DNA from 2 places in the Exiguobacterium sp. s143 genome. Region 2 is predicted to be linked to the other one. Evidence: riboswitches for the same ligand, from Rfam matches in the RefSeq annotation. Region 2 holds a riboswitch; the other holds the start of a gene.
What was found. Region 2 has a riboswitch for S-adenosylmethionine ahead of KNQ03_RS13790 (LLM class flavin-dependent oxidoreductase). Riboswitches for the same ligand answer to the same signal wherever they lie in the genome.

Region 1 (16,491 bases), on a different contig from region 2:
TAGTTCAAGACGACGAGAACGAACGGGATGTAGACCAGATTCGAGAGATTCGTCGACGTGTACGTCCGCTCTAAATCGATGCTGACCCAAATATCAAGGATGATCAATCCACTGATCAGCAATAAGATCGTCCGATGACGTTTTAAAATCTGCTGAATCTCTTCATAATAGACGGCGTATGTAATCCCCATCATGAAATAGGCAATCCAGTTAAGTAAGAAGGAGCGGCTATTGACGAGTCGATCCAGAAACTCGATGTCCGTCGTTAAGCTTCCTGAAGTCAGCCAGAAGTAGTTGACACCCATCGACACCACTGTCGCGACAAGTAGCAATGTTCCTTTCTTAAGTCGTGCAAGTACCGGAAATACGACATAAAACTGAAGCACCGTCAAAATGAAGTACAGATGGAAGTTTGCCGTTCCATAAAGGAAGTAATCCGATAGTGGCATACCCGGCTTTAGACTATCTTCTACATGATAACGATACACGAGGTAAATCGTGCTCCAAATCAAATAAGGAATGAAAATTTTAGAGAAACGGGACTTGACGAATGTTCCAAAATCAAATCCTTTGCGCTGGACCATCGACATCAACAGAAACGCACTGATGATGGCAAAGATCGGCGTACCAATCCGGGAAAATTGATCGATGTAACCAATCGCTTCATTTTCGAATTCCCCTTTCGAATGGTAAAGACCGGCGATGACATGGACAGCGACGACCATGATTGCCGCAATTGATCGAATGACAGGAATTTCTTGATAAAATTTCATTTTTTCACACCTTAATCATGTTTATAGATTTTTTCACAAAAGTTATTATAATCTATTTTCGTCCAAATTAAATGATAATATCCAAATTTTATCGGATGTAACGAAAAAGAATCTATTTTGAAATGAGGATTCGTCTTATACACATCTGCTAAAATGTCATACTGCTTTTCTGTTCTTAATAGCTTGAAGAAAAAAGAGAGAAGTGTTTTTGTTCGCTCGAAATCGCTTCCTAGGGAAAAAACAAGCAAGAGCGACCCTGCAGCGAAGCGAAGCGACGTGATGCTTTGTCCCAGGAAAACGATTCGAGATGAACAAAAAAAGCGCGATCCTTCTCTTTAGAGAAAAATTGCACTTTGTCTTTAATCTGAAAGAATCCCTTTTGAAATAAGAGACTCTTTTTTGTGAAGACTAGATTTTTTCGTAAGATAACGCGATACATCCGGAAGCAAAGACGCGTGTTTCGACTAACCGTAGCGTCTGTGGTTGATCAAATACCGGAAACATCCGTTTTCCACTACCGAGCAGAACGGGGTAGATCACGACATGATAGCGATCGACGAGTCCAAGCTCAATTGCTTCAGAAGCAAGCGTCGCCCCACCGATCGCAATCTGTTTTCCAGGCAATGCTTTTAGTGCTTGAAGTTCCTCGGCAAGCGACTGATTCGCTAGACGCGCATTTCTTGTGACGGAATCAAGCGTCCGCGAGAAGACGACCTTCTCAAGCGATTGCCAGGTTTTCGCATACTCAACGACAATCGGCTCGTCTTCCTGATCCGCTGTCTCCCAGTATTGCATCATCTCGTACAAACGACGTCCATAGACATGAGTATCGAACGCTTTCTCGTAGTCATTGAAATACTGATGTAATTCCGCGTCCGGTGAAGCGAAATCGATCCTACCTGACGCATCTTCGATATAACCGTCGAGCGAGACTTGAAAGGAATAGACGATGTCACGCATAGTAATCCCTCCTTTTTCACTCTTTACCCGAATAACCATTTCATGAAAAAAACTCCCTCATCCGTAGATGAGAGAGTAAGACGAATTATCCGATTGAACCTTCCATCTCGAACTTGATGAGACGGTTCATTTCGACCGCATATTCCATTGGAAGTTCTTTCGTGAATGGCTCGATGAAGCCCATGACGATCATTTCCGTTGCTTCCTCTTGTGAGATCCCGCGGCTCATGAGGTAGAACAATTGCTCTTCCGAGACCTTCGAGACTTTCGCTTCGTGCTCGAGCGAAATGTTATCATTGAGGATTTCGTTGTACGGAATCGTATCCGACGTCGATTGGTTATCCATGATGAGCGTATCACATTCGATGTTCGAACGTGCACCTGTCGCTTTACGTCCAAAGTGAACGATACCGCGGTACGTGACTTTACCACCGTGTTTTGAGATCGACTTCGAGACGATCGTCGACGATGTGTTCGGTGCTAAGTGAATCATCTTCGCACCCGCATCTTGGTGTTGACCTTTACCAGCGATTGCGATTGACAATGTCATACCACGTGAACCTTCACCTTTGAGGATGACGGCTGGGTATTTCATCGTCAGTTTCGAACCGATGTTACCATCGACCCATTCCATCGTTGCGCCAGCTTCACAGATCGCACGCTTCGTAACGAGGTTGTAGACGTTGTTCGCCCAGTTTTGGATCGTCGTGTAACGGCAGTAAGCGTTTTTGTTGATGAAGATCTCAACGACCGCTGAGTGAAGCGAGTTCGTCGTGTAGACCGGTGCTGTACATCCTTCGACGTAGTGAACCGATGCTTCGTCATCAACGATGATCAACGTCCGCTCGAATTGACCCATGTTTTCCGAGTTGATCCGGAAGTAGGCTTGAAGCGGCGTGTCGACTTTAACACCTTTTGGTACGTAGATGAACGATCCACCTGACCAGACCGCTGTGTTCAAAGCTGCGAACTTGTTGTCTGTTGGCGGGATTAATTTTCCGAAGTACTCACGGAAGATATCTTCGTTCTCTTTTAACGCTGTATCTGTATCTTTGAAGACGACACCGATTTCTTCGAGGTCTTCTTTCATGTTGTGGTAGACAACTTCTGACTCGTACTGAGCCGAGACACCTGCCAAGTATTTTTGCTCTGCTTCTGGGATACCGAGTTTGTCAAACGTACGTTTGATTTCTTCTGGTACTTCATCCCATGATTTCTCTGCACGTTCCGACGGCTTGACGTAGTACGTGATGTCGTCGAAGTTCAATTCTGAGAGATCGCCACCCCACGCTGGCATCGCTTGTTCGTTGAAGATCTTAAGTGATTTCAAACGGAAATCAAGCATCCATTGTGGTTCTTCCTTCATTTTCGAGATCGTTTCGACGACTTCAGTCGTCAAGCCACGTCCAGAACGGAAGATCGAGATATCGCGATCGTGGAAACCATATTTATAATCGCCAATTTCCGGCATGTTCTTTGCCATGTTCATTTCCTCCTCTTACTTGCTTGTGACCGAAGTTTACTTCCCTTCTTCTACGCCGCGTTCGAGCGCCTTCCAGGCAAGTGTCGCACATTTGATCCGTGCCGGGAATTTCGTGACACCCGAGAGTGCCTCGACGTCCCCGAGGTCGAACGATTCGTCGTCATAGTCTTTTCCTTGGACCATGTCCGAAAAGATATCCGCGAGTCGTAAGGCTTCTTCGATAGTCTTACCTTTGACGAGTTGCGTCATCATTGAAGCAGACGCCATGCTGATCGAGCAGCCCTCCCCGTCAAATTTCGCATCACGGACGACATCGTCTTCAATCGCGAGCTGGAGACGAATCGTATCGCCGCACGTCGGATTGTTCATGTCGATCGTGACGCCCCCCTCGATCGCACCGCGATTTCGGGGAGTTTTATAGTGATCCATGATCACTTGACGATACAAGTGATCGAGATTGTTAAAATCCATGACTGAAATACTCCTTCGTTTGGCGAAGTCCTGTCACGAGTGCGTCAACCTCTTCTTTCGTGTTGTAGAGATAGAAGCTAGCGCGAGCCGTCGAGCTCGCTCCGAGCCAACGCATCAGGGGCTGTGCACAATGGTGACCGGCGCGAACCGCGATTCCCTGCATATCAAGGACGGTTGCGACGTCATGTGCATGGACATCACCGAGATTGAACGTGACGAGTCCAACGCGTTCTTCCGGACCGTAAATCGTGAGTCCGTCGATGTCACGCATTTGTGCCATCGCGTACTGCGCGAGTTCACGTTCGTGTGCTTCGACGTTCTCTAGACCAATCTCTTCTAAGAAATCAATCGCTGCCGATAAACCAACGGCACCTGCGATAATCGGTGTACCCGCTTCGAAACGATATGGAGACGGTTTGAACGTCGACTCTTCAAGACCAACGTAATCAATCATCTCACCACCGAATTCAACCGGTTCCATCGCATTGAGTAATGCCTTTTTCCCGTAAAGAACACCAACGCCTGTCGGACCACACATCTTGTGTGCGGAGAAAGCGAGGAAGTCACAGTCGAGATCCGTGACATTAATCCGTTGGTGTGGTGCACTTTGCGCAGCATCGACGACCATGACGGCACCACGAGCGTGCGCAAGACGAGCGACTTCTTTGATCGGATTGATTGTACCGAGAACGTTCGAGACGTGTGCCATAGCGACGATCTTCGTCCGGTCAGACAGTTGTGCTTCGACCGCTTCGACCGTCACGCGACCATCCGCTGTCAAATCAACGTATTTTAACTTCGCTTTTTTGCGTTTAGCGACTTGTTGCCACGGAATGAGATTCGCATGGTGTTCGAGGTACGTGACGACGATCTCGTCGCCTTCTTCGACATGCTCCATGCCGTAGCTAGACGCGACGATGTTGATTGCCGTCGTCGTGCCGCGGGTAAAGATAATTTCTTCATGGTGTTGCGCCTGGATGAAACGACGAACGTTCTCACGCGCACCTTCGTACGCATCCGTCGCTCGTGTTCCGAGCGTATGGACGCCACGGTGCACATTCGAATGAATCGTCTTATAGTAGTCGTCAATCGCATTGATGACGACGAGCGGCTTCTGCGAAGAGGCCGCACTATCGAGATAGACGAGTTTCCGGTCGTTGACCTGTTGGTCGAGGATCGGAAACTGATTGCGGATGGATGCATCGATTCCCATATTAGTTTACTTTCCCTTCGATGACTTGAACGAGACGTTCTTTCACCGAGTCAATCGCAAGTTCCGAGACGACTGGCTGGAGGAATCCGTGAACGACGAGGCGTTCTGCTTCCTTCCGTGAAAGGCCACGGCTCATCAAGTAGTAGAGTTGTAGTTCATCGACACGACCGACAGATGCCGCGTGTCCTGCCATGACGTCATCCTCATCGATCAAGAGGATTGGGTTCGCATCACCACGTGCCTTTTCAGACAACATGAGGACACGTTCCGTTTGAACGCCGTTTGATTTCGAAGCGCCGTGATGGATCATCGACGTTCCGTTGAAGATAGATGTTGCTGAATCTTTCTGGACACCGTGGATCAAGATGAAACCTTCTGATCCTTTACCGAAGTGGTCCGTCCGGACATTGAAGTTTTGTTTTTGCTCTCCACGACCGACCGTAACGGCTTTCGTATCTGAGAACGAATCGTTTCCGACGAGGTGTGTTTTTGTTTCTGTGACCGTGTGACCGTCATTCATGTGACCGAGTGCCCATTCAAGCTTCGCGCCTTGTTTGACGACACCACGACGGTTCATATACGTGATGGCACCTTTCGATAACGTATCGACACCACCGAAGAGGACTTTTGCGTTGTCTTCAACGAAGACTTCTGTGACGACGTTGACGTTATGCGCTTCGTCACCGTAAGAAACGAAGTTTTCGATATACGTTAATTCGCTGTCGGCGTCTGCGACGATGATCGCGTGATGGTAAAGCGCTGCGCCTGATTGCTCAAGCGTGTAGATCGCTTGCATCGGTACAGAAAGCTTAACGCCTTTTGGTACATAAAGGAACGTACCGCCGTTACGAAGTGCTGCGTTTAATGCCGCAAGACGATCTTCGTTAACTTGAACGCCTTCCGTCATGAAGTACTTCTCGACGAGTTCCGGGTGTTGTTTTAATGCGTCTTCGAGCGTCGTGAAGATGACGCCGTTCGCCGCTTCACTGTTTTGCGCGTGAACGAGTTGTCCGTTACGCGTGACGAGCATGTGATCACGGTTCTCGCCGATCAATGCTTCGATATCTGAAGAAAGACCAGTGACGGTTTCGAGTTCCGTCGTACCTTCTGTAAAGTTCCAGCCTTCGATCTTGATTTTTTCTACTTTTGGCAATGCGAGCGTTGGGGCAAGATCAAGCGCGTCTTGACGCTTTGCGACCATCCAAGATGGTTCCCCTAAGCGAGTCGCACGTTCTGCCACTGCCTCGCGATTTACTGCAAGATTCAGTTCTACAGTCATCATGCTTCCTCCCTCGTCTTACGCTTTTGTTTCGATTTCGACGTCTTCGATGCCGAGTTCTTTTTTAACCCAGTCATAACCTTCTGCTTCGAGACGGTGTGCGAGTTCTTTACCACCAGACATGACGATTTTTCCGCCCATCATGATGTGGATGAAGTCTGGCTCGATATAGTTCAAGAGACGTTGGTAGTGCGTGATGATCAAGCAACCGAATTCAGGTGAACGCATTTCGTTGACACCTTTTGCGACGACTTTCAGTGCATCGATATCAAGACCTGAATCGATTTCATCAAGAATCGCGATCGCTGGTTTAAGCATCATCATCTGAAGAATTTCGTTACGTTTCTTTTCTCCACCAGAGAAACCTTCGTTGAGGTAACGGTGTGCCATTTCTGAAGGCATCTCGAGAAGACCCATTTGTGAATCAAGCTCACGGATGAACTTCATGAGTGAGATTTCATCGCCTTCTTCACGACGCGAGTTGATCGCTGAACGAAGGAAGTCTGAGTTCGTGACACCACTGATTTCGCTTGGGTACTGCATTGCGAGGAACATACCCGCTTGTGCGCGCTCATCAACTTCCATGTCGAGGACGTCTTCGCCGTCGAGTGTGACTGAACCAGATGTCACTTCATACGATGGGTGACCCATCAATGCTGATGCGAGTGTTGATTTACCTGTCCCGTTTGGTCCCATGACCGCGTGGATTTCCCCGCCTTTGATTTCCAAGTTGACGCCTTTCAAGATTTCCTTGCCGTCGATCGCGACGTGTAGATCTTCAATCTTCAAGTGTGAAGCCTTCATGTTAGAATCCCTCCATCTATTCATTTCGTGACTGACGATTCAGAACACGAGCGTTACTAATTTAGTATCATTCTAATCTTAAAGAAACATCGCGTATTATTCAAGCGTCATCGCTCGCTGATTTTTCTCAAAATCATGCGTTTTGTTGAGAATCATTCGAAAATTTCACCGGTTCCTCGAGTTCCTCGATCGTCGAAGCCCGATGAATCCGTTGTGACAGTAAGAGCAGTGGTATTCCGAATAATGTCAAGCCCGCTAATATCCCGAAAATCGGTAACGGACGGTCCGCTCCATATAAACTTAACAAATGTCCTCCGACAATCGGACCGATTGATTGTCCGATCGACGTCAAGCCCATCGCTCCGAAATAACTGCCCCGTAATTCTGGCTTCGCGAACCGATCGGTCAAGATGTCGGTCATCGTGAACATCATGACTTCCCCGCACGTGAAGATGAACATCGCGACGATCATCAACCAGATCGCGTTCGCATTTCCCATGATGAACAATCCGATCGCAACAGTCGCAATCCCGGTCGTGATTGAGACGAGCGGTGACGTCTTGACACCAAACTTCATGATCGGATACTGCACGATCAAGACGGTGATCGCATTGATCGTGATTAAGATTGCATAGAGTGTCTTCCCGCCTTCAAGCAGTGACGTCTCCGTCAAGAACTGTGGCAAGGTCGAGTTGAACTGGCTGTAGCCAAAGACGCCGAAGATGATACCGGCGAGTGCCAGCGTAAAGGCGATATCCGTCCGCAACAGACGAACCGTTGCTCCAAACGAGACCTTTTTCCCACCATGCGTCTCGGTGATCGGATGGCGTTTGAATAAGATACCAATCATCACCCCGTACACGATATAGACGAACGCCGTGATGTAAAACGTCGCGGACGTGTTCCCTGCACTCAGCAGTAAAGCGATTCCCGGTCCGATCGCTGCTGCGATGTTGATCATCGCGTAACGGATATTGAAGACGAACAACCGGTTCGCTTCATCCGTCGTATCACTGATCAAGGCACGAGCAGATGGCTCGAAGATTGAGCGACAGACCCCGTTCAAGGCACTGAGCGTAAAGAATGCCCAGAACGTCTCGACTTGTGCCAGCGCGATGAAGACGACCGCGAACCCAATCGTTCCGGCAAGCATCATCGTCCGCCGTCCATAACGGTCTGACAAAGTACCACCGATGAAGCTCATGACGAGACTGGCGATCGCCGAAATACTGAGGACCCAGCCGACATCGACCGGATCAAACTTCAGGACGGTCGTCATGTAGATGGCGAAGAACGGCATCGTGATGAACGTTCCGAGACGCGAGAAAAACGTCCCGAACAAGACCCCGAGTGTCAACGGATGCAGTTGACGTATGCGTTGCATATGATTCCCCCTAACCCCTGTTTCAGACAAATGAAAAGCATCCTTCCATTATATAGGAAGGATGCCGGCTTCGGTGAACTTATTTGCTGACTGGAACGACAGCACCTTTGTACTTGTCGAGGATCCAATCTTGGTTTTTCTTTTCGTGCAGAACGTCAAGAAGTGCTGTGACACGCTTGTCTTTTTCATCGCCATCACGTGTAACGATGATGTTGACGTATGGTGACGACTCATCTTCTGATGCAATTGCGTCTTTCAATGGGTTCAGACCGTTATCGATCGCATAGTTCGTGTTGATGAGGACGGCGTCGCCTTCATTGTTTTTGTAAGCTTGCGGAAGAAGTGATGCTTCGATGTTCGTTTTGAACTTGAGTTTCTTCGGGTTCTCCGCGATATCACCGAGTTGTGCATCTGTCGTTTTACCGTCTTTGAGTTTGATCAATCCTTCGTTTTGAAGAAACGTCAAGACACGACCTCGTTCTGCGACGTTTGAGCTCGTTAAGATCGTTGCACCGTTTGGTAACTTATCGAGTGACTTGTATTTCTTCGAGTAGATACCGAGTGGTTCAACGTGAACGCCACCTGCGTTCGCGAACTTATATGATTTGTTTTCTTTCTCTTGTTGCTCAAGATACGGTACGTGCTGGAAGTAGTTCGCATCGATTTCTTTCGCTGCGAGTGCTTTATTCGGAAGTACGTAATCTTGGAACTTCTGGATTTCAAGCTTGTAACCTTTTGCTTCGTATTCTTTTTTAACGTGCTCAAGAATCTCAGCGTGCGGTACGTTTGAAGCACCGATGACAAGTGTTTTGTCGTCGCTACCTGATCCTGATGATTTTTCGCCACATGCAGCAAGGCTGATTGCTAAAACGGATACAGCGGCAGTACCTACGAATTTTTTCCAAACTTTCATGAATGATTCCTCCAATATGATTAAGTTTTGAATTAACGTTTATCGATTGCTCGGATCAGCAAGTCACCAATGATTTGGATGACGAAGACGATCGCTAAGATTAAGAGTGTCGCAATGACGATGACATCGTTTTGAGAACGCTGGAATCCTTCGATGAAGGCCATGTCCCCAAGTCCACCTCCGCCGACTACTCCGGCCATTGCCGTATAACCGACAAGTGAGACGAGTGTGACCGTGATACCAGAAACGATGGCAGGCAACGCTTCCGGGATTAAGACTTTATAGATGATTTGGAACTTCGTCGCCCCCATCGATTCAGCTGCCTCGATGACACCTTTATCGACTTCGCGTAACGCGAGTTCAACCATCCGACCGTAAAATGGTGCAGCACCGAAAATCAGTGCCGGTAATGCTGCCGTTGGTCCGAGGAACGAACCGACGATCGCTGTCGTAAATGGAATCAATAAGATCAGTAAGATGATGAACGGAATCGAACGGAAGACGTTGACGATCAAGCTCAACACTGAATAGAACGCCCGATTCTTGAACAATAACTCTTCGTTTGTCGCATACAATAGTAAACCAATGATCAAACCGAGAACGAATGTCGAAACCCCAGCGATTGCCGTCATATAGACGGTACTGCCTGTCGCTTCCCACACCATGTCCCAATCTAGGTTGTCAAAGAATGAAATCATCGGTGATCCACCTCCACTTCAACATCACTGGCTTGAAGCTTCGTGATGACCGCTTGTGTTGCTTCTGTTTCCCCGATCAACTGAATGAACAGTGTACCGAGTGCCCCTTCCTGTGATTGACCGACGTTTCCGCCGATGATGTTGAACAGGACCGGTGAATCCTTCATGACTTCCGCGAGGATCGGGCTTTCCGCTGTCGATCCGACGAACGTCAACTGAACGATTTTTCCGGTTGGGTACCGTTCGCGTAGTTTCGCGAACGTCAACTCGTTTTCCGAAGGCGACGTCAATTGTTTGACGAACTCCTTCGTCATCGCTTGCTTCGGATGACGGAAGACTTCTGCGACCGGTCCTTGCTCGACGATTTTACCGGCTTCCATGACGGCGACCCGGTGACAGATTTTTTGAATGACGTGCATCTCGTGTGTGATCAAGACGATCGTCAGTTTCAGTTTTTCATTGATGTCGACGAGTAACTCAAGGATTGAATCCGTCGTCTTCGGATCGAGTGCACTTGTTGCCTCGTCACATAAGAGAACGTCCGGGTTCGATGCCAGTGCCCGAGCGATACCGACACGTTGTTTTTGACCACCCGATAATTGTGACGGATAGGCTTTTTCGCGTCCGTCCAAACCAACGAGTTGGATCAGTTCCGCGACCCGTTCCTTGCGGTGTGCTTTCGGGAAGCCACCGAGCTCGAGTGGGAACATGATGTTCTCTTCAACCGTCCGTGACCATAGTAAGTTGAAGTGCTGAAAGACCATCGAGACATTCTTGCGGACGCCTCGTAATTCTTTTGGTTTCAGTGATGTCATCTCAACACCATCGATTTGGATCGAACCACTAGTTGGTGCTTCGAGCATATTCAGCAATCGGATCAGGGTCGATTTCCCTGCTCCGGAATAACCGATTATTCCAAAAATTTCACCGCGCTCGATTGTCAGATCGACATTCGCGACGGCTTCGACCGCTCCGCGCTTTGAGCGATAAATCTTTCCTACGTCTTGTAAACGAATCACAACTGTCCCTCCTAAAATAAAAAAAGTGCGCGCGTTTTAGAGCAAACGCGCGCACTTTTCAGTACACAAAACCATTTGCTCTCATCTCCCAGACTTTTGTCTGCTGGAATTAGCACCACTTCGGATTAGATCCGCGGTTGCCGGGTTTCATCGGGCCAGTCCCTCCACCACTCTCGATAAGAGTTTCGGTATTAAGTTTGTAGAATATATTCTGAATATTAGCAGGGGTTATTTTTGTTGTCAAACAGTTTTTTCAGAAACTTTTTCGAGGAACGTGAAAGCACGTGTTAAGTCTTCTTTCAAATCTTCTGCGTCTTCAAGTCCAACTGAAATCCGAACGAGACCGTCTGTGATGCCGAGTTCTGCCCGACGTTCTGCTGGGATTGACGCATGCGTCATCCGTGCCGGCACCGAAATCAGACTCTCGACGGCACCAAGACTCTCAGCGAGTGTGAAGAAGTGTGTCGCCTCGACGAGTTTTTCTGCGTTCGCTGCTGAACCGACATCAAAGCTGATCATCCCACCAAATCCAGTCGCTTGTTTCGCTTGGATGTCGTGACCAGGATGCGATGCAAGTCCTGGGTAGAAGATGTTCGAGACGATGTCTTGCGCTTGTAGGAACGCAACGAGATCATGTGCTGTCTCTTCGATCGCATCCATTCGGATACCGAGTGTACGAAGACCACGGACGAGCAAGAAGCTGTCTTGCGGTCCAAGCACGCCGCCTGTCGAGTTTTGGATGAAGTGCAGCTCTTCGCCGAGCGCATCATCTTTGACGACGACAAGTCCAGCGACGACGTCCGAGTGTCCGCCGATGTATTTCGTCGCACTGTGCAAGACGATATCTGCACCGAGTGCGAGTGGTTGTTGATGATACGGTGTCGCGAACGTGTTGTCGACGACGAGTTTAAGATCGTGACGTTTGGCAATCGTTGCAATCGCTGCGATATCCGTAACTTTCAACAACGGGTTCGTCGGTGTTTCGACGTAGACGATCTTCGTGTTGTCTTGGATCGCTGCTTCCGTCGCCGCAAGGTCCGTCGTATCGACGAATGTCACTTCGATGTTGAACTTCGGTAAGACGCGTTGCATCAAGCGGAACGTACCACCGTAGACGTCATCCGTCATGACGATGTGGTCGCCAGACTCAAGCAAGTGGAAGACGGCATGGATCGCTGCCATCCCAGAACCGAACGCAAAACCACGTGCGCCACCTTCGAGATCCGCAATCAATCGTTCGATGCTCGTCCGTGTTGGGTTCGCTGTCCGTGAATATTCATATCCGTCCTTGAGTTGACCGATTTTATCCTGCTTGTATGTGCTTGTTTGATAGATCGGAGGTGTGACGGCTCCTGTTGCCCGGTCGACACCTGTTCCTCCATGAATCAATGCTGTCTTCTTACGCATGAGTTTCGTCCACCTTTTCAAAGATTTGTTGGCTCAAGTAGCGTTCGGCACTGTCTGCGAAGACGGTGACGATCGTACTGCCGGGGTGACGCTTCGCGATATCAAGCGCAGCAACAAGCGCTGCACCTGCTGAACTACCAACGAGTAATCCTTCGCGAGCAGCGAGTGTATGAACTGCGTCAAATGCATCACGGTCAGAAATCGTATGAATCTCGTCGACGAGTTCACGCGGAACGAGACTTGGCCATTTTGCTGTACCGATACCTTCTGTCTTATGCGGACCGGCTGGACCACCATTTAAGACGGAGCCTTCCGGTTCGACGATTGCTGCTTTTGTACCGAGACGTTGTTTTAAGAAGTCCGCTGTTCCGGCGAACGTACCACCTGAACCACAACCGGCAACGAACCAGTCGATGTGCGGCAAGTCCGCAATCAGCTCAGGACCGAGTGTCCGCTGATACGTGACTGGGTTCTCTTCGTTTTCGAATTGTAACGGAACGTAACTGTTCGGAATTTCCTGACCGAGTTCTTTTGCCCGGTCGATAGCCCCTTGCATATCGAGTTCAGTCGGCGTGTTGACGACGGTTGCGCCGAGTGCCCGCATCAACGTCTGTTTTTCCTGACTGAATTTTTCCGGAACGACACAGATGACTTTGAGATCGTATTTCTTAGCGGCGAGCGCCAAGCCGATGCCGGTATTCCCAGCTGTCGGCTCGATGATCGTACCGCCTGGTGTCACATGTCCGTTTTCGATTGCTGCATCAACGAGTTGAATGCCAAGGCGGTCTTTGACGCTGCCCCCAGGGTTCATCCATTCGAGCTTCGCCAAAATGCGCGTACCAGCAGGCAAATCGAATGAAGTGATCTCGTAGAGTGGTGTGTTTCCGACGAGGTCGCGGACGTTGTTCGCGATCATCCGAAGACGATGTCCCATTCATCACGACCGGCAAGCATTTTCTCGGCATAGTGCTTCGCTCCTTTGAGGTCATGTGCGCTCGCAAATCCACATTGGACTTCGTTTTGCGCTGGAATCTCTTCTGCTGCGAGGACGTCTTTCAACGTCTTCTCAACGAGTTCGCTCATTTTTTCGACCGAGTCGAAATTCATCATCGCCATGTAGAAACCTGTTTGGCATCCCATCGGCGAGACATCGATGACATCATCCGAGTAGTTACGGATGTTTTCAGCAAGTAAGTGCTCGAGTGTGTGCATCGCACGCATCGGCATTTGCTCAACGTTTGGTTGCGTAAAACGGATATCGTATTTGACGACTTGGTCGACTTTACCTTCTTTATAACCCGCGACGCGGATATAAGGTGCTTTGACTTTCGTATGATCCAGGTTAAAGCTTTCGACGTTCATTTTTTGAAGTGCCATGATTTATTCCCCCATTTTCTCGGCTTCTACGAGCCAGACGAAGTGATTGTATTGTATAAATTTAACAGTGAATCCCCGTACTGTAAACAATTCTTCCATAACTGGAATCAACGGGTAGAACTCGCGTTCGAGATCTTCCGCTAACGCGTCGAACCCTTGAGCACGTGCTTCACGAATCGTTTGCAGGCGTGCCTCTTCTGAGACGAACATCGTATCCGCGTAGACGATTTTTCCGTCTGCCGGTAAATGTGATGCCATCAGTTCGATTGCTTCTCCCTTTTCCTCATCTGTTAAATGATGAAACGCATACGTCGAAACAAAACTGCTTACTTCCTTCGCTTCGAACGAGAGGAAGTGACCGTCCTGTACAGCAAGCGACGGAATCTTTTCCGTCAGGATTGCCCGCATCTCCGGACTTGGTTCGACGGCGAGTACGGCGTCGTGACGTGCCAGAAGACGTTGTGTCAGGTTCCCTGTGCCTGCTCCGAATTCAATGACCGGCGACTGCGCTTTATCCGCTACTGTATCCAAAATCTCATCGTATCGACGAAAGACCTCTTTATATTCCGGATCGTGTCCGGTTACTGTCTCGTCATACGTTGATGCCCATTCTGTGAAAACATCCATAAAACGTACTGTCATGCCTTGTCGTCCTCCATCTCACCAGTTAATTCCGAGTAATCGGATATGAATTAAAGTAATTTTCCTTATTCGCATTGTAGCAAGGAGATTCTATCCTGGCAAGCGACCGGCTCGAAAAACCTCCAGAAAACAAAAAAAAGGCGTTGCCGGCGAACCGACAACACGAATAATGTGGTTAGAAATGCTACGAAGGAAAACCCAGCTCCATTCGGAATTGTTCGCTCTTCCACGTGGAGGACGGCGCCTGTTCGACATGATTGCCAGCTTACGTTCACTTCCTGATCGGTCCTTTCGATCCACCACCCGTTCATTGCACCGCTTCGTCTTTGGGGGACGACTTAAGGGGAAACAATACACCGGCTTAGGATGAGAGAAAGGGTTCAAGACTTGAAGCGTATTGAACGATCATCTCTGCTAGACTTCCTATAATGCATTTCTAGAAGTTGTTATGAATATACCATTCATATTTCGGCGTTGTCAACGGATTATTGTAAATATTCCGACAATTTAACAAAAAGAAAAATCCAGTCGGACTTTTCTTACCGTTCTTGACAAAAAGCAAAGACGTTTTGAACGGACTGGAAAGCATAAAGTCGCTCTACGACTTGATTTTCTTCAATTCGCAACAACGCAGGAACACTCATGACACGGGCTTCTTCTAAGAAATCCGGAATGAAATTCCCATTCGCCTTCTGAATCGATTGACCTGATTCCGTCGCTTCGACGATATCAAGCATTCGTTCCGCGATGGCGCATGTCCCGCACATCGGTGCATAGACATACAATAGTCCGTTTTCCGGGACGGTCGTGACCTCTTGCATGACGGTCGCTCCTTTCTTCGTGGTATCTGACGTCAGTATACAAAAAAAAGAGAGCGGACGAAACGCAAGCGCCTCGTTCACTCTCTTTTCGTTAAGTATTACTCGTTGATCATCGATTTGTACGCCGCAGCGTCCATCAATGCTTCGACTTGTGATGCATCTTCGATTTCGATGTCGACCATCCAAGCGCCTTCGAATGGTGACTCGTTGACGAGTTCTGGGGAATCCGAAAGGTTTTCGTTGATGGCAACGACTTTACCAGAGATCGGTGCGTATAATTCCGAGACTGTCTTGACCGACTCGACTGAACCGAATGGCTCGTTTGCTGAGATCGTATCCCCGACTTCAGGCAATTCGACGAAGACGATATCCCCGAGTTCGTGTTGCGCGAAATCCGTGATTCCGATGCGCGCCTTGTTTCCTGATACTTCGACCCATTCATGTTCTTCCGAATAGCGTAAGTTGTCTTTTACTTGACTCATTTCCGATTCCCCCTGTGGACTAATTTGGACTAACGTGTTCAGTATACCAAAATCGACTCTGAACTTAATACCATTTTCCTTGATACATTTCTTCCTTGAAGCCGATCGTGACGTCTTTCCCGTCTGTGACGATCGGACGCTTCAACAACATGCCGTCACTTGCGAGTAACTTGTATTGCTCGTCTTCTGATAGCTCTGGAAGTTTGTCCTTGATCCCTTGCGAACGGTATGATTGACCGCTCGTGTTGAAGAATTTCTTCAGTGGCTCTCCACTCTTTTGATGAAGTTCCTGAATCGTCGTTGCAGATGGTGTCTCCTCGACGATATGTTTGTAATCCACTTCGACACCGTGCTGTTCGAGTGCTTTTTTTGCTTTGACGCACGTACTACATTTCGGATAGCCGTACATCGTGACTGTTTTTGTCATGTTCCTCACCTCACCTTCAAGAGTAGCAGATGGATCACTTCTGCTTCAAGCGTGCGAGCGCCCCGTCAATCTGATCTTGGTGATGCGCGTCATGGGCAACGAACGACTCGACGAATGTAAGTGGTCGGAAATCCTCATAGGTTGCTTCAAACTGCTCGTCAGACAAACGATCGAGGTGATTGACGATGTCACGCCGGACGCTGATCGCTTTTTTCAACAAAGCAAGCGGATCGATATGATGCGCATATTCGACCGCCAGTCGATTGAACTGATCAAAATCCGTCTCGACGAGCGTCAACGGTTCATCCGGTAACTTCGAGATGGCATGATCGTAATAA
Region 2 (16,491 bases):
AGAAGATTTCTCGGACGAAGACGGCATGCGCGCTGCTGAACTCGAAGGTGAATTCGCTGAGATGAACGGTTGGGAAGCAGAGTCGGAAGCCGCAATGCTTCTTCAAGGACTCGGCATCAAGGAAGACCTTCACTCGAAAACGATGGCTGAGCTGACAGGATCGGAAAAGGTCAAAGTCTTGCTTGCACAAGCGTTGTTCGGCAAACCAGACATTCTCTTACTCGATGAGCCGACGAACGGACTTGATTTGAAAGCCGTCAAATGGCTCGAAGAATTCTTGATCGGATTCGAGAACACGGTCATCGTCATTTCCCACGACCGTCACTTCTTGAACAACGTCTGTACGCACATGGCGGATCTCGATTACGGTAAGATTCAATTGTATATCGGAAACTATGATTTCTGGTACGAGTCAAGTCAGCTTGCTTCGCGCATGGCAAGTGACCAAAACAAGAAAAAAGAAGAGAAAATCAAAGAACTTCAAGCCTTCATCGCGCGTTTCAGCTCAAACGCTTCAAAAGCGAAACAAGCGACGTCGCGGAAGAAATTGCTTGATAAAATCACACTCGACGACATTCGTCCATCGTCACGCCGTTATCCGTTCGTCGGTTTCACACCGGAACGCGAAATCGGAAATGACCTCTTGATGGTTGACGGTATCTCGAAGACGATTGATGGTGTCAAAGTCCTTGATAACGTCCGCTTCTCGTTGAACAAGACGGATAAAGTCGCGTTCATCAGTCAGAGCGATATCGCGATCACGACTCTCTTCAAGATCCTTATGGGTGAGATGGAACCGGATAGCGGTACGTTCAAATGGGGCGTCACGACTTCACAGTCGTACTTGCCAAAAGATAACTCGGAATTCTTCGAAGGCTCGGACAAGACGATCCTCGATTGGCTCCGTCAGTACTCACCGGCAGATGAGAGTGATACGTTCCTCCGTGGATTCCTCGGTCGGATGCTCTTCTCAGGAGAAGAAGTTATGAAAAAAGCCTCTGTCTTATCTGGGGGCGAAAAAGTCCGTTGTATGCTTTCAAAAGCAATGCTCAGCGGTGCTAACGTTCTCGTCCTCGACGATCCAACGAACCACTTGGATCTCGAATCGATCACAGCACTCAACGATGGCTTGATCGCTTACAAAGGTGCGATGCTCTTCAGCTCGCATGACCATCAGTTCGTCGAAACGATTGCGAACCGTATCATCGAGTTGACGCCAAACGGTATCGTCGATAAAGAAACGACATACGATGAGTACTTGAACAATGATACGATCCAACAGCAATTAACAGCGTTATACGCACAATGATGTCAAAAGAGACCGGAACTGTCGTTTCGGTCTCTTTTTTGAACACTTTGAAGGAGGAATGCGATATGCGTCATCGCGTATGTGCCGCGCTGATTGAAGAGCAACAGATCTTAATGGTTGAATTACACACGCCTTCCCGGACATTTTGGACGTTACCGGGCGGAGGTGTCGAGCGTGGTGAAACAAAAGAACAAGCCGTCGTGCGCGAAGTATTAGAGGAGACGCATCTTCACATCACAATCGAACGACAACTCTACGAGATTTCAATCGATCAGGGAATCGAGACATGTTTTCTCGTTCAACGCACCTCAGGTAGTTCTTCTGCACCTCGACTCGGGATTGATCCCGAACTTCCGCTTAATAAACAGGAATTACGAACCGTCCGTTTCCGACCACTAAAGGACCTTCAAGATGATTCACAGATTACTCGTTTGCTGAACTTACTGTAAAGGAAAGATTAACTAACTGAGATATAACTAACCAGGTTTCTTTACACTCCCTACATAATCGACTGAGTGAACTACTCACCACTTGTTTGCTTCGCAAATTGAAGTAGGAGCCTCTTGGGAAGACCGTACTTTTACAAGCTACGATTATTGACCAAGCTCATCGGGTGGTCCCCACCCTGAAGAATTTTCAGTATGCTAACATCAACAAGTTGATGCTCGCGTTGATGTCTCGATCATGAAGAGCACCACAAATACAGCTCCACTCGCGCACATCCATGGCTTTCTTCTCGCTTTTTATTCCGCAAGAAGAACAAATCTGTGTAGAGGCATACAATTGATCCGCTTTGATAAGTGTTCGCCCGTAGAATTTGCATTTGTATGCTAGCTGACGAACAAACTCATACCAACTGACATCCCCGATCGATTTGGCGATCTTATGGTTTTTCATCATGTTCTTCGACTTAAGTGTCTCAACGACTATGACTTGGTTATCGTCAACGATTCGTTTCGACAGCTTATGAAGAAAATCTTGACGTTGATTCGCAATCTTTTCATGCTTCTTGGAAAGGATCATCCTCGCCTTCTCTCGGTTCTTACTCCCAATTTTCTTGCGTGACAAGCCACGTTGCGCCTTCTTTATCTTATCTTCAGACTTTCGAAGAAAGCGCGGATTGGCAACTTTCTCAGAAAAATGTTTATCGTTTGTCAGGATGGCGAAGTGCTCCAAACCAAGATCAATCCCTACTTTATGTTTGGCGGGAATCCATTGCTCTTCGGCTTGATCGACGAGGATCGAGATGAAGAATTTTCGGGTCCTCGTCATCGAGATCGTCGCGGACTTGATCACACCTGTAAACGGACGATGTTGTTTCAACTTCACAAAACCAATCTTAGGAAGCTTCACCTGACATGCCTCGATTCGGATGCTTCCCTTCAGATTGTTCGTCGTGTAAGAGGCGCGGTCGTTGTGCTTCGATTTGAACTTGGGGAACCCAACAGACTTATCCCGAAAAAAGTTCTGGTATGCCTTATTCAAGTCCATCTGAGCGTTCGCTAGGGAAAGACTATCGACTTCTTTTAGGAAAGGGAATTCAGGTTTGTACTTTGCTGGGGTTGGGAGCTTCTGCTTCACGTCAGGGTCGAGCTTAGACTCTTTATACAATCGGATACGCTCTTCGAGCATCTTATTGTAAACGAAACGGACACAACCGAACGTCTTCACGAAATACTCTTGTTGGAACTTCGTCGGATAAAGTCGAAACTTGTACGCCTTCAGCAAGGAAATCACTCCTCTCCTTTTTTTCGATGTAGTGTCTGATGACATCGATCGTCGCATTTCCGGTCCTCACTAGACAATAACTTCGGGACCAAAACATTTCTTTTCAAAGTTGTGTTTTGACATGTGGAAAATCGTGGTTGATCAATCGACTGCTGGTACTCTTATAAGCGTTCAGAAACTTGGACATTTCCGCGTTTGGGTGCGCTTTAAACAACACATCGATATAATCGTTGTCATGGTTCCACTCGATCAGTGTAATACGATATGACGTGCCTATTCGTTCGAACATCTGTCTCGCAAACGTCGAGATGGCGTCATCAATCACTTGTCTCCTGTATTTCACTACGAGGATAAGATCGTAATTCAGAAGAAAGACTGAATGCTTATCTGTGTTAAATTTTGTTTGTGTATCAATTCCTTTTATTGGTTGCACTGATTTCATCAAATGATTATAGTCTTATCGAAACGGGTGATTCATCTCCTACCTACGCTACACTTAGAGGTGGGAGTATTCTCGCCTGATTTTGATAAATCGTATACGAAGCGACAGGATACAAAAACGCGGGAATCCGTTTTTTCATGCGTTATTCTTCTTTTGTTTCGCCGCTTCTTCTTCGACACGTTGCAACAGCCCATGAACGATTTTCTCATTCTCTCGCTCTCCTCCAAGCGACAACAGACTCTTTCCAACAAAGTTCGCTCCCTCATTTTTTCCCGTATAGATCAACAGACAACGGTCATGGTCGATCGGTTTAAGTGTAAACGTCATCTCGATCTTGAATATTTTAGCCAATGTGAATCCAATCGTATTTTGTTTGAAGTCAGGCTCGTTCGTATAGGCTAAATCGGTCACGATATAGGTTTCAAGTCGATTACCCTGCATGTATGTTTGACGATACGTCGAACCGACGACACCCGGTTTTCGTTCAATCACCTCGTGCTGGACGACGTTTGGAATCAAACGCTGCAATCGCGTGTGATCAAACAAGTGCCATGCTTCCTCAATCGGAATATCGAGCTGTCGTTCTTCTCTCCACGTAATCATAGATCCGCCCCCTTTTCTATACAAATACCCTGTCATCCGGTCTTGTAACGTCCGGTGACAGGGCGAGAGCAGATTCTTATTTTACTGTGCTTGTTTCAAGGGCTGCACCGAGGAACTTCGCTAGTTCGAGCATACCGTAGCGTCCTGCAGCTGCCTCGGCATCCGAATTATAGTTCGTATTCGTATTGACGTCATACGTATAGATCGTACCTGACGCATCCTTAATGAACTCGATGCCTGCGACCGCGATTTGGTTCGCTTGGAGGAATGCTTCATACTTTTGGATGATCGGGTCATCGAAGCCTTCAACGATTTGGAACTTCATCGGTGTTTGCGGTGCTTCTTCACCGACTGGGCAGAACAAGTCGTCGATCACGCATGCATCCGCTGGGCAAAGCTCGAACCCTTCTGATGTATCGACTCGAACCGCGTAGACGAACTTTCCACCTACGAACTCACAACGTGTGATGTACGGTTCTGGTGCTTGAATATACTCTTGAATCAACGTGATGCCATCGACTGGTTCGTCGAATGTCGGACCGTCGAGATAAGCTTCAAGTGCTTCAATCGAGTGGAACAGCTGGACGCCGAGACCTTTTCCGGCACGGTTGTGTTTCGTGATGAATGACGAAACACCGATTTCTTTTGCTGCTTGTACGATTTGATCACGTCCGACGGCAGCCGTCGTCTTCGGTACACGAATCCCAGCCTTCCGCAACGCCGTATATTGATTGACTTTGCTGACTTCAAGACGGAGCGCACGCGTTCCGTTAAAGACGGTCCGGTCATGCTCTTCTAACCAAGCGAGGACCCCTTCCGTCAACTCCGGCGCGTAACGATGTCCCCGCGTATGCGAAGAAGCACTCATCCGGCTGTAAAAGACGCCTTCTGGCGGCAGTTCATCCAGCGGAACGATTCCTTCATTCAAGTGCCACTGTTCATACGGTAATTCGAGTTCTTCGAGACGTTTGATGAGATGGTCCGTCCATTCTTGGTTTTCGTGGAGAATATGAATTTTTGTCATGATTGTTGACCTACCTTTCGTTTCGCTTCGACCAGTGGCATTACGTCACGAGCAAAGCGTTCCATTTCTTCAAGTTGTGGTGAGAATTGTAACAAAAGTAACGTGACACCGACGGCTTCGAACGCTAGAATCCGTTCAGCGATTTGTTCTGGTGTCCCGATTAAATTCGGACGTAGACCACGGTTCGAGACAGAATAATCGTTCCGCTCGACCTGTTGCTCCAGTTGCGATTTACTAATGAAATCCTGATAACCGGCATAACCGGCGCTGTCTTCCTTGACGTCCGTGATCCGTTGCCATTCAAGAAGTGCTTCTTCTTCCGTATCCCGACAAATGATGTAGGCAGCAAGACCGAAGCTTTCGAGCGGCTTTTGTCCCGTCGCTTCCCGGCGTACTTTCATGTCGTCGATTTTATGGGCTACTTCTTCAACAGTGCCCCCGTGCATGACATAAGCGTCACAGTGTTCGACGATCGTTCGCTTTCCAGCTTCACTCTCTCCACCAGCGTAGAGCTTGATGCCTGGACGCTGGACTGGCTTCGGATGGAGTTCTGCTTGCTCGATCGTGTAGTGATGACCGGAGAAGCTATACGGTGACGCATCTGCCCACAGTCCCTTCATGACCGTGACGAACTCTTCCGTCCGAGCATAGCGTTCATCGTGCGCTGTGAAGATACCGTTGTATTGTTTCGCTTCCTCTGCCCACCACGCTGAAACGACGTTGAGCGTAAAGCGTCCACCACTCAACTGATCGATGTTTGCCGCCATCTTCGCCGTCGTCGCTGGATTATGGAACCCGGGACGAACCGCTGTCATGATCTCAAGGCGTTCTGTCGTTGCAGCAATCGCTGCTGCCGTCGTCCATGCCTCAAGACTCGGTTCCTTAATGCCTTTGATATCATTCAAGTTCAATTCCGCAATCAACGTCGTCGAGAACCCGATTCGTTCTGCTGTTTGTGCGACTTGTTTCGCATAATCGAAGGTCGGTGGCATCTGTTCATCCTCGACGTTACGTAACCATCCCCCAAAAATCGGTAACCAAAAACCATACTCCACTCCATCGTCCCCCTTATCATAAAAAAACGCTCTTTTCGAAGTTCGAAAAGAGCGACGGTATCTTGTCCTGTCCGCTCTTATCTTCGGAAGGTATCCCTTCCTGGAAGTAGCACCTTCCGCCGTAGCGGGGTTGCTGAAGTGTCTTCGGGCCAGTCCCTCGACTTCTCTAGATAAGATGTGTTGCATTCATCGTACAAAATTCACTGAACTAAAGCAACCATTAAACCGTCTTTTCCAATCGGAATTATTTCACGCATAAAAAAATCCCGACGTCGTGTCGGGATTCGGTATTAATATGGTGCGACGAAATCTGATGTTGGCTCTGGCGCTTGTTCACCACGCACACGATCATAGAATTTTGCCATTGTGACGCTGAAGTATGGTCCAACCCATAAGACAGCAAGACCAAGTGTAACGATCACGAGTAATGCCCAACCAATGAATGATAGGAAGAGTAAGAATGCTTCCATTTTATGACCATCCATGAGTTGACGTGAACGTGTGATGGCCTCGAAGATACCGACCGATGGTTCATCTCGAAGGATGTAGAACGTCAACAGGTAAGAGAACGACTTGATGATCCCTGGAATGATCAAGAGTAATGTCCATAAGAATAAGAAGACCGCTTGCACAATCGAGACGCCGATGACTTTGCCGAAGATTTTATACGGCTCGAACAAATCAGCTACTTTGACTTCTTCATTGCGTGCGAACGACATCGCGACCCACGTCCAACCCGCTGCGATTGGGATCAATAAAATCGAAAGAATGATACTGACCGCACTCATCGCATTTAGATCTTCGTTAGGATCTGGTCCGATGAACGTCGGAACGCTCTGGATGATAGAAAACAGTACGAACATGAGGATGGCAAATCCCCAACGACCGCTGAGCGACTCCTTCGCTGCTTTTTTTAATTGAGATGACATGAGTAAGGTCCTCCTTGAAAAATAAGTTCTCACCTTACTTTACGGTCGAATTCTTCTAATGTTTCACTCTTTTTTCAATAATTTCCCGTCTCGTTGCTGGTTGAGCCAAGCACGCTCAAGTTGTCGTTCACACGCCGTGTATAACGATCGTCGACCGTCGAGCCGTTCCATCGCGAATGGAATACCATGCTTTTTCGCCTGCGCGATGACATGTGCACTCGCTGCATGAGAAACGCGACTCGTCACGACGACGATCGCGTCCGTCTTTTTGGCGAGACAGGCAATCTTTTTCGCGGACTGTGCGTCCCCTGCAAGATGAATCAATTCGATTCCCGTCGGCGCAAAGAACTCGCGATAGACAGCGGTCTGTTGTTCATTTCCGACGATGACGAGACGCATTCCTGTGAAGCGCGTGAAATCAAGTGGTGTCTTATCAACGAAATCCATCAATTGTCCAGGTACGGCTGTCGTCACGATCGGTTCAATCGTTCGCTCTTTTGGCATACGGACGCGACGCTGTGCTTTTTTAGCTTTCGGAACCGGTTGTCGTTTCATTTTTCGTGCATACCGATTTGACTTTTTCGTTGTCACAGACGTCTTCACTACCGGTTGCTCTACCTCTGATGGGCGGTTAGATGATGCGTTGACGATCGGCTCTTTATACGTGAATGGATGCTTCCAAGCAATCGTCAGTGTATCCTTCCGTTCCCGCCACATGACGAGATCGACGAGTTGACCTGCTTCTAGTCGCAAATAGCGCATGTCTTCTACCGGAACGACATAATAGAACGATCTGCCCGACTCATCTTGCAGTGGACCATTCACCGTTTCCTCAATGATTCCATGCGCCTTGACGATTGCTTGTTCAAACACGACACGTTCTGGATTCTCTCTCATTCGCTCCGTCGAGACGACGGCTTCGATACGGCATATCGTTTTTTGATCATCCTGACGATCGACACGGACACGGACTTCCATGCCGTGCTCGAGATTCCAATCGCGGACGTCTCGTTCAGAAATATGACTGCCCGACCATTCTAGTAAAGTACCACCTTTTAACCCCCGCTGAAACGTATAGGAATAACGTTGCTTGCGTACTGGCTCGCTCGGTACTTGCGGTGGCATGACGATAGTCTGTTTCTCTAACTCCATCACTTCATCGATGACCGGTGTTTCTTGAACGTCGCGCGGTGCATAATACGCTGACATTTTGACCCATTCATCGATTCCGTTCACTTCGTCGAGCCAGAGTTGCCAATCTTCATACTGCTCCACGACCGCTAATTTCATCTGTACCAATTCAGTTGCTCGTTCCAACACCTGTTGCATCATCCGTAACCACTTCCTTTGCGTTTTTTTCACTATAGCAACGAAAAAACGCGGAAGTAGTCCAAAAAAATAACCAGGTTATTTTTTTATTTAGGTACGTTGCTGAATTTCCACAGCCGGATCCTGACGCTTATATTTCGCGACGATGACGATCAAAACCGTGATGATCACAAGCAGGAACCAAGAAGACAATTTTCCAAGATCAACGACTACCCAGCCTCCTTCCTGATGCGGATAGACCCAGCCTTTAAAGAACGTTACGATGTTCTCCGCGATCCAAATGAAAAAGGCAATCAGTAAAAAGGATAGAACGAGCGGCATCCGGTAGATCGTCTGCTCGATCGTAAAATGAACCCATGACTTATAGAAAACGAGGACGACGAGGACCATCAATAGCCAGCGTGCATCGAAGATCCAGTGGTGGGTGAAGAAGTTGAGATAGACGAGACTGCCGACGCTGATCGCAAGCCAGGGGGGTGGAAATGCTATGAATCGTAAATGAAATCGCCGAAACGCCTGGCAGACATAACTCGCGACGCTTGCGTACATGAATCCTGCATACAATGGAACACCAGCCACTTTCGTCAAAGCTTCTTCCGGATAACTCCAAGACCCGACGTTCACTTTGAACAGTTCAAGTGCTAGACCGATGACGTGAAACAATAAGATCAGTTTGAATTCCTCCATCGTTTCATAACGTGTGACGAGTAAGACGATTTGGACGAGAATACACCATAGCAACAGGAGATCGTATCGTGCGATCGGTTCAGTAGGAAGATAACGTGAAAGAGCAAGCGCAGCGAAAATCATCACGGGAAAGACGCAACAGATGGCTTCTATATATGTAAAACGAATCAGGTGCCGGATCGCTTTCATTCGGTCATCTCCTTTTTCTTCAGTATACGTTTCTCTTTTGACCTTCCCCTCCTTCTTAAGATGGAAAAAACGGAAAATTTCGTCTTTCTTCTTCCACTTTCCTCATGATACAGTTAACGAATCAATTATTTTTAAGAAATGAGGTGCCAGACATGACGCGTCATCGCGCTTCCTGGTTGTTACGCGCTACGTTAAAGTGGGGACTCTTCCTGCTCGGTTTATTTTTACTCGCTCTTGGCTCATCAATGATGATCACGGCTGAACTCGGTGTCTCGACGTGGGATGTATTACATCTTGGTCTCCAAAAAAAGACGCCACTATCCGTCGGAACGATCATCTTACTTGTTGGTCTATTACTCGTTTTCGTTAAGTACGCATTAGACCGCGTCACACCGCAAATCGGAACGCTCGTCAACGCGATTTTCGTCGGTGTCTTCATGAATCTTGTTCTTGGTTCTCATCTCTTACCTTCTTTTGAGTCGATTTGGTTGAATACGCTCTGGCTGATTTTCGGTATCTTCATCATTGGGATGGGCGCTGGTCTGTATGTCGCTGTCGGATACGGGGCTGGTCCACGTGATGGGTTAACGCTGACACTTGCAGAGCGCTTCGGAACGTCAATTCGTCTGATGCGGACGATCATGGAAGTCACGGCATGCGGCATCGGTTGGTTGCTTGGGGGACCTGTTTTCTTCGGTACGATCCTCTCGATTTTCCTGATCGGACCGTTCCTGCAATTTTGGTTGTTCTATTTCCGCCGGATCATTGCAGCGATTGATGCAAAAGGACTTCCAGCGTCTGAACGCCAAATTAGCTAAGTCGCCTGACTCGATATCATTCCGCGTGAATGATATCTTTTTTTATGTCAGAAGCAGATAAGTTGCGTCATCAAAATAAACACGTTATATTCGTTTACATATCAATCTTTGACACGTCAAAGGTTTCTTCGAACGAAGGGAAGGATGTGATGGATTGAGTATTTCCTGCACCGAAAAAGGACGTTTGATCTATGCACTCGTCTCCGTCAATAAGACGATTGCTCAAAAATTCGATCTCTGTACGGATGGTTTTAGTCAGACGCGAATGGATCTACTTGCTCAACTACAAGTCGATCAAACGATCAGTCAAAAAGAATTGCAAAAACGCGTCAATGTCGATCATGCGGCGGTGACCCGTCACCTCAAACATCTGGAATCGACCGGGATGATTGCTCGTGAGCGTTCAGCCGCTGACAATCGGGTGATTCTTGTTTCCTTAACGGAACAAGGGGCGACGCGCATTGCACGATTACGCGAACAAAAAGATGAGTTCCTCGAGAACTTACTCGAAGGATTCTCCGCTGAAGAACAACGGACGCTAGCTGAGATGATTCAACGCATCGAAGCGAACGCCGACACATTACCTAAATTAAAAGAGGAGTCGATTTAATATGGCAACGCAAACAACAACAGACTTCATGGAAATCGTCAAAGGACGCCGTTCGATCCGTAACTACGATACAGACGTGAAGATCTCAAAAGAAGAAATGACACAAATTCTTGAAGAAGCAACACTCGCACCTTCTTCTGTCAACATGCAACCATGGCGTTTCCTCGTCATCGATAGCGAAGAAGGCAAAGCAACACTTGCACCACTCGCGAAATTCAACCAAGTCCAAGTCGAGACATCTTCTGCTGTCATCGCCGTCTTCGGTGACATGAACGCTGTTGATCAACTCGAGAACATCTACGATACAGCTGTCGCAAAAGGGCTCATGCCACAAGAAGTACGCGATCGCCAAGTACCAGCGATCCAAGGGATGTACAGCAGCGTATCAGCAAACGACTTGAAAGACAGCATCTTGATTGACTCGGGTCTCGTCTCGATGCAATTGATGCTCGTCGCTCGTGCACACGGTTATGATACAAACCCAATCGGTGGTTACGAGAAAGATCAAATCGCGGAAGCATTCGGTCTTGAAAAAGAGCGTTATGTACCGGTCATGTTGCTATCGATTGGTAAAGCGGTTGACGCAGGATACCCATCGGTTCGCCTACCAATCAACGACATCGCAGACTGGAAATAAGTTTTTTACACTATAAAAAAGAAAAAACACACACAAGGGAGATTGAATAATTATGACTACTCAAACAACAACGGACTTCATGGAAATCGTCAAAGGACGTCGCTCAATCCGCAACTACGACACGAACGTAAAAATTTCAAAAGAAGAAATGACACAAATCCTTGAAGAAGCAACACTTGCACCTTCTTCAGTTAACATGCAACCATGGCGTTTCCTCGTTATCGATAGCGAAGAAGGCAAAGCAACACTTGCACCACTCGCGAAATTCAACCAAGTTCAAGTCGAGACATCTTCTGCTGTCATCGCTGTCTTCGGTGACATGAACGCGGTCGACAGCATCGAGACAATTTACGACATGGCTGTTGAAAAAGGTCTTATGCCACAAGAAGTACGTGATCGCCAAGTACCAGCCATCAAAGGTTTCTACCGTCCAGAAGACGTTGAAACATTACGTGATAGCATCTTGATCGACTCAGGTCTCGTTTCAATGCAATTGATGCTCGTCGCTCGTGCACACGGTTACGATACAAACCCAATCGGTGGTTACGAAAAAGACCAAATCGCAGAAGCATTCGGTCTTGAAAAAGAGCGTTACCTCCCAGTCATGTTGCTTTCAATCGGTAAAGCAGTCGACGCAGGATACCCATCAGTTCGTCTACCAATCGCTGACATCGCAGAGTGGAAATAAGCGATCTCACCTAGTCCGGATTCCTTTCACAGGAATCCGGCTTTTTTGTATACTCAAAGAAAAGGAGGCGTCTGTGATGTATGATGTGACGATTATCGGAGCCGGTGTGGCAGGAATTTTCCTCGCCCATCAGCTCGTTGAAGACGGACAACGCGTCCTACTGCTCGATGCCGGAAAAACGATTCGCGAGCGAACAGCAGAAGATGCGTATCTTGGATTTGCGGGGCTTGGCAAATCAGAAGGAAAGTTCAATTATGCAACGGGATTCGGCGGGGAACTCGTCTCAAAAATCGGTGAAGAGACGACACGACGACTGTTCCAAGAAGTCGATGATCTTTTATGTACATATGGTGGAGGTACAGTTGAGACCTATTCCACGCATTCCCCTACTGTAGCGTCTCGTGCCCGTCGCGCCGGTCTACATTCGGTCGAGACGACCGTCCGTCATTTAGGCACAGTACGGACAGCTGCTGTCTTCACGGCGTTTGAGGACGCCTTATTACCACGTCTCGATGCCCGGTTCGAAACGACCATCGAGCAGATCACAAAATCAGAGCCGTTTACGATCAAAACAGTGGACGAGATCTTCGTCAGTCAACGGATTGTGTTTGCGACAGGTCGTTCAGGTGCAGACTTTACGTTGCACCAATTAGCGACGCTTGGTGTCACCCCACAGCGGACTCGACTTGATCTCGGGGTGCGAATTGAGACGGATGAGGCGCTATTTCGGACATTGTTACAGGAGACGTTCGAGACGAAGCTCGGTTACGACTCGCCTTACGGTCAAGCCGTCACCTATTGCATGAATCCGCGCGGACGGATCATCCGCAAATATCAAGAAGGACTCGTCATGCCGGACGGTCAAAATGTCCACGAGACAGCAGACGGCTCGACGAATCTGAACTTTACACTATTTCTCCCGCGTTATTTTTCGACGCTAGCGAAAGCGAATGCGTATGCCACGCGCATCATTGGCGGAATCAACCAAGGTGGTGATCGCATTCTCGTTCAGCGACTCAGTGATTTCCGAGCATCGCGAGCGACGACACACGATCAATTGAGTCGTAACACCATTGTCCCTTCCCTAACCGCGTCCCCCGGTAATTTGCATGCAGAAGTACCTGCAGAAGACATGCTTGTCTTAGAAGGGTTTTTAGAGCGCCTTGAGCAACTCCTTGAAGTGGAACTTCCGGGAGATACGTTGCTTTACGGATTAGATGGCAAGTTTTACGCACCGATGCTTGAGACGTCAGAGACGTTTGAGACGACATGTCCCGGTGTCTATGCGATCGGGGATTGTTCCGGTGCCACACACTCGCTTGCCCAGGCAGCCGCTAGCGGACTCCATCTTGGGCATGCCTTGACGCAAAACAGCCGATCCCTCTTCGCTTAAGCGGAGAATGACCGGCTTGTCTTATTTCTTGAATGCTTCGTACACTTTCAATTGTTTCCCTTTGACCTTCGTCGTCTTCATCGCCCGGAGGACAAGCGGACCTTTCCCATTGAGGATATCGACATACGTCAACGTATCCTGAATCGAGATGATACCGATATCGTCTGCTGTGACGCCTTCAATCTTCGCAATCGTTCCAACGAAGTCGACGGCACGGAGTTTTTTCTTTTTCCCGCCGTTAAAGAACAATTTCATGATGTCCGCATCAAGCTGCTCCGTTTTCGAAGAACGCGTATCTTCCGTCGCCATCTTCTCCTCGAATGCATCCGCTGTTCGCATCAAGTCCTTTTCCGTCGGTGCTTGGCGACGTGTCAGTTTCCCGTGATACTGCTCGATTTCCTTCAGGCGACGTTCGTCTGCCGGCGTGACGAGGCTGATTGCTTGTCCTGCTGCTCCTGCACGCCCCGTCCGACCGGTCCGGTGAACGTAGCTTTCTCGTTCGACAGGGAGATCATACTGGATGACGTGCGTGATGTTCTCGATATCGATCCCACGTGCCGCGACATCTGTTGCGACAAGAATTCGGAACTTCCCGGCACGGAAGGCTTTCATCGCATCGAGTCGATCGTCTTGTTCCATTCCACCGTGAATTGCTTCAACCGGGTAGTCATGGGCGCGGAGACCATTCGCGACGAAATCGACGTGTTCTTTCGTCCGACAGAAGATCATGCAGCGATCCGGGTTTTCAGCGACGAGAACATCTTTCAAAATCGCGAATTTCGTCTTATCCGTTACCGGAATATAACTATGCGTAATCGTCGAGACGACGGTCTCACCCGCTTCGATTCGTTTTGGTGCATCCATGTAGCGGTTGCTCAACTGTTCGATATCATCAGGGAAGGTCGCCGAGAACAACAGTGTCATCCGCTCTTTTGGTAACTCGGACAAGATGGCATCGACTTGATCGAGGAAGCCCATGTTCAGCATTTCATCCGCTTCATCTAAAACGACGTAACGGACTTTCTCAAGTGATAACGTGCCCCGCTCGATATGATCGCGTACACGCCCTGGTGTTCCGACGACGACGTGTGTCTTTTGTTTGAGCTCCGTGACTTGCCCGCGGAACGGTTGCTTGCCGAAGACCGCTGTCGCTTTGATCCGCTTATAACGTCCGATATTCATGATATCTTCTTTGACCTGTAAGGCAAGCTCACGTGTTGGCGTCAAGACTAAGACTTGTGGTTTATTTTCTTCCCACTCGACGAGTTCACACAGTGGAATCGCAAACGATGCCGTCTTTCCACTCCCCGTCCGTGATTTGACGATGACATCTTTTCCAGATAGTACGACCGGAATGACCGATTGCTGGACTTCGGTTGGTGTCGTGTAGCCAAGTTGCTCGATTGAATCGAGAATCGGTGTGCTTAAGTTAAAATCATTGAATCGTGTACGTGTCATAGAATGTCCTCATTTCTTATCGTAAAAAAAGCTTCCCACCGAAACGATGAGAAGCCCAACGAATTATTTGGATGCTACTTTATCTTTTTTGATTTGCTTACTACGTAATTGACCACATGCCGCATCGATGTCTGTTCCGTGCTCGAGACGAACACCACAGTTCAAGCCGTTCTTTTTCAACGTATCGTAGAACGTCGTGATATCTTCAGACGTACTGCGCTGATATTGACCGTGCTCATCGACCGGGTTGTACGGAATCAAGTTGACATACGTTAAGTGACGTTTGTCTTCGAACAGTTTTGCGAGTTCGACTGCGTGTTCCTTTTGGTCGTTGACGCCACGAAGCAAGATGTACTCGATCGTGATTTTACGGTTCGTCGTTTGAACGTAATAATCGATTGCTGGCATCAATTTCTCAAGCGGGATCGCCCGGTTGATTTTCATGATTTGCGTACGCAATTCATTGTTTGGTGCGTGAAGCGAGATCGCTAAGTTGACTTGGAGTTTCAAGTCAGCGAACTTGTAGATCTTGTCTGCCAAACCACTTGTTGAAACCGTGATGTGACGCGCACCGATTGCAAGACCATTGTGGTCCTTGATGACGTTTAAGAAGTCGACCATGTTGTCGAAGTTATCGAACGGTTCACCGATACCCATGACGACGACGTGGCTGACACGTTCTTCGTTACCGACTGCATCGAGGTGATGTTGGACGTTCATGATTTGCTCAACGATTTCGCCTGCTGACAAGTCGCGGCTCTTCTTGATCAGACCACTTGCACAGAAGCTACAGCCGATATTACAGCCGACCTGTGTCGTAACACAGACAGAAAGACCGTACTTATGACGCATCAGAACTGTTTCAATCAAGTTACCATCATATAATTTGAAAAGGAACTTGATTGTTCCGTCTGCTGATTCTTGCTTGACCGCTTCTGTCATCGAGTCAATCGTAAAACTCTGATCTAACAACTCAAGGCAATCCTTGTTGACATTCGTCATTTCCGCGAAAGTCGTGACACGTTTACGGTAGAGCCAATCCCATACTTGTTTGGCACGGAATGGTTTGTGCCCTTGATTCGATAACCATTCTGTCATCTGCTCAAGCGTTAATCCATAAATGGATGGTTTATTCATTTCGAAAGACCTCATTTCTTTTTCCAGAACTACAACATTCCTTTATCTTAGTAAAAATCAGCGCGTGACGCAACGTTCAAATCCTAAATGTTCACTTTCTGTAAAGTTTTTGCGCCACTTTCGATCAAATCGACAGACTCCGACGTCCGAATTGAACGACTGCTCCAGTCAAGAACACGAGACAGAGGACAAGTAAAAGAATGGAATGAAGAAGAAAATGATTCGTTCCTTCTAATAATTGCGTCGTGTTAAACAAGGAGAAGACGGATAGATAACGGAGCCACTCCGTCTTGTCACTTAGCTCCGACAGAATCGTCAAGACGATCGATAGGACAAGCACACTACCGGCAAGCGAAAAAGCACGACGTTCTTCGTCAAATAACGTCGCAACGAATAACGTAAAGGCACCGATCGCCAAGAGTAACAATAGCGCATTGAGCTGAATCTGCCATAAG

Region 1: it holds a riboswitch for S-adenosylmethionine, as region 2 does, so the genes downstream of both, KNQ03_RS05975 (methionine ABC transporter ATP-binding protein) here and KNQ03_RS13790 (LLM class flavin-dependent oxidoreductase) in region 2, are expected to answer to the same signal.

What each region holds. Positions count from the first base shown of each region.
Region 1 covers NZ_JACSMX010000001.1:1,107,453-1,123,943, forward strand. Annotated here, with positions in the region: gene KNQ03_RS05925 (acyltransferase) at 1-773, opposite strand, end outside; gene KNQ03_RS05930 (dihydrofolate reductase family protein) at 1,182-1,733, opposite strand; gene sufB (Fe-S cluster assembly protein SufB) at 1,819-3,216, opposite strand; gene sufU (Fe-S cluster assembly sulfur transfer protein SufU) at 3,253-3,687, opposite strand; gene KNQ03_RS05945 (cysteine desulfurase) at 3,677-4,900, opposite strand; gene sufD (Fe-S cluster assembly protein SufD) at 4,902-6,179, opposite strand; gene sufC (Fe-S cluster assembly ATPase SufC) at 6,198-6,983, opposite strand; gene KNQ03_RS05960 (MDR family MFS transporter) at 7,117-8,367, opposite strand; gene KNQ03_RS05965 (MetQ/NlpA family ABC transporter substrate-binding protein) at 8,447-9,280, opposite strand; gene KNQ03_RS05970 (methionine ABC transporter permease) at 9,313-9,978, opposite strand; gene KNQ03_RS05975 (methionine ABC transporter ATP-binding protein) at 9,975-10,997, opposite strand; SAM riboswitch class I at 11,076-11,180, opposite strand; gene KNQ03_RS05980 (bifunctional cystathionine gamma-lyase/homocysteine desulfhydrase) at 11,238-12,404, opposite strand; gene KNQ03_RS05985 (PLP-dependent cysteine synthase family protein) at 12,397-13,320, opposite strand; gene KNQ03_RS05990 (S-ribosylhomocysteine lyase) at 13,317-13,781, opposite strand; gene KNQ03_RS05995 (class I SAM-dependent methyltransferase) at 13,785-14,423, opposite strand; gene KNQ03_RS06000 (thioredoxin family protein) at 14,963-15,244, opposite strand; gene gcvH (glycine cleavage system protein GcvH) at 15,343-15,726, opposite strand; gene KNQ03_RS06010 (arsenate reductase family protein) at 15,791-16,153, opposite strand; gene KNQ03_RS06015 (DinB family protein) at 16,188-16,491, opposite strand, start outside.
Region 2 covers NZ_JACSMX010000004.1:160,166-176,656, forward strand. Annotated here, with positions in the region: gene KNQ03_RS13760 (ABC-F family ATP-binding cassette domain-containing protein) at 1-1,309, shown strand, start outside; gene KNQ03_RS13765 (NUDIX domain-containing protein) at 1,375-1,758, shown strand; gene tnpB (IS200/IS605 family element RNA-guided endonuclease TnpB) at 1,946-3,037, opposite strand; partial or broken gene tnpA (IS200/IS605 family transposase) at 3,054-3,479, opposite strand; gene KNQ03_RS13780 (SRPBCC family protein) at 3,615-4,082, opposite strand; gene KNQ03_RS13785 (ATP-grasp domain-containing protein) at 4,159-5,106, opposite strand; gene KNQ03_RS13790 (LLM class flavin-dependent oxidoreductase) at 5,103-6,161, opposite strand; SAM riboswitch class I at 6,236-6,338, opposite strand; gene KNQ03_RS13795 (DUF975 family protein) at 6,452-7,090, opposite strand; gene KNQ03_RS13800 (DUF2325 domain-containing protein) at 7,154-8,419, opposite strand; gene KNQ03_RS13805 (DUF817 domain-containing protein) at 8,510-9,295, opposite strand; gene KNQ03_RS13810 (YczE/YyaS/YitT family protein) at 9,400-10,113, shown strand; gene KNQ03_RS13815 (MarR family winged helix-turn-helix transcriptional regulator) at 10,268-10,723, shown strand; gene KNQ03_RS13820 (nitroreductase family protein) at 10,725-11,360, shown strand; gene KNQ03_RS13825 (nitroreductase family protein) at 11,413-12,048, shown strand; gene KNQ03_RS13830 (NAD(P)/FAD-dependent oxidoreductase) at 12,125-13,441, shown strand; gene KNQ03_RS13835 (DEAD/DEAH box helicase) at 13,463-14,899, opposite strand; gene rlmN (dual-specificity RNA methyltransferase RlmN) at 14,963-16,036, opposite strand; gene KNQ03_RS13845 (ABC transporter permease subunit) at 16,161-16,491, opposite strand, start outside.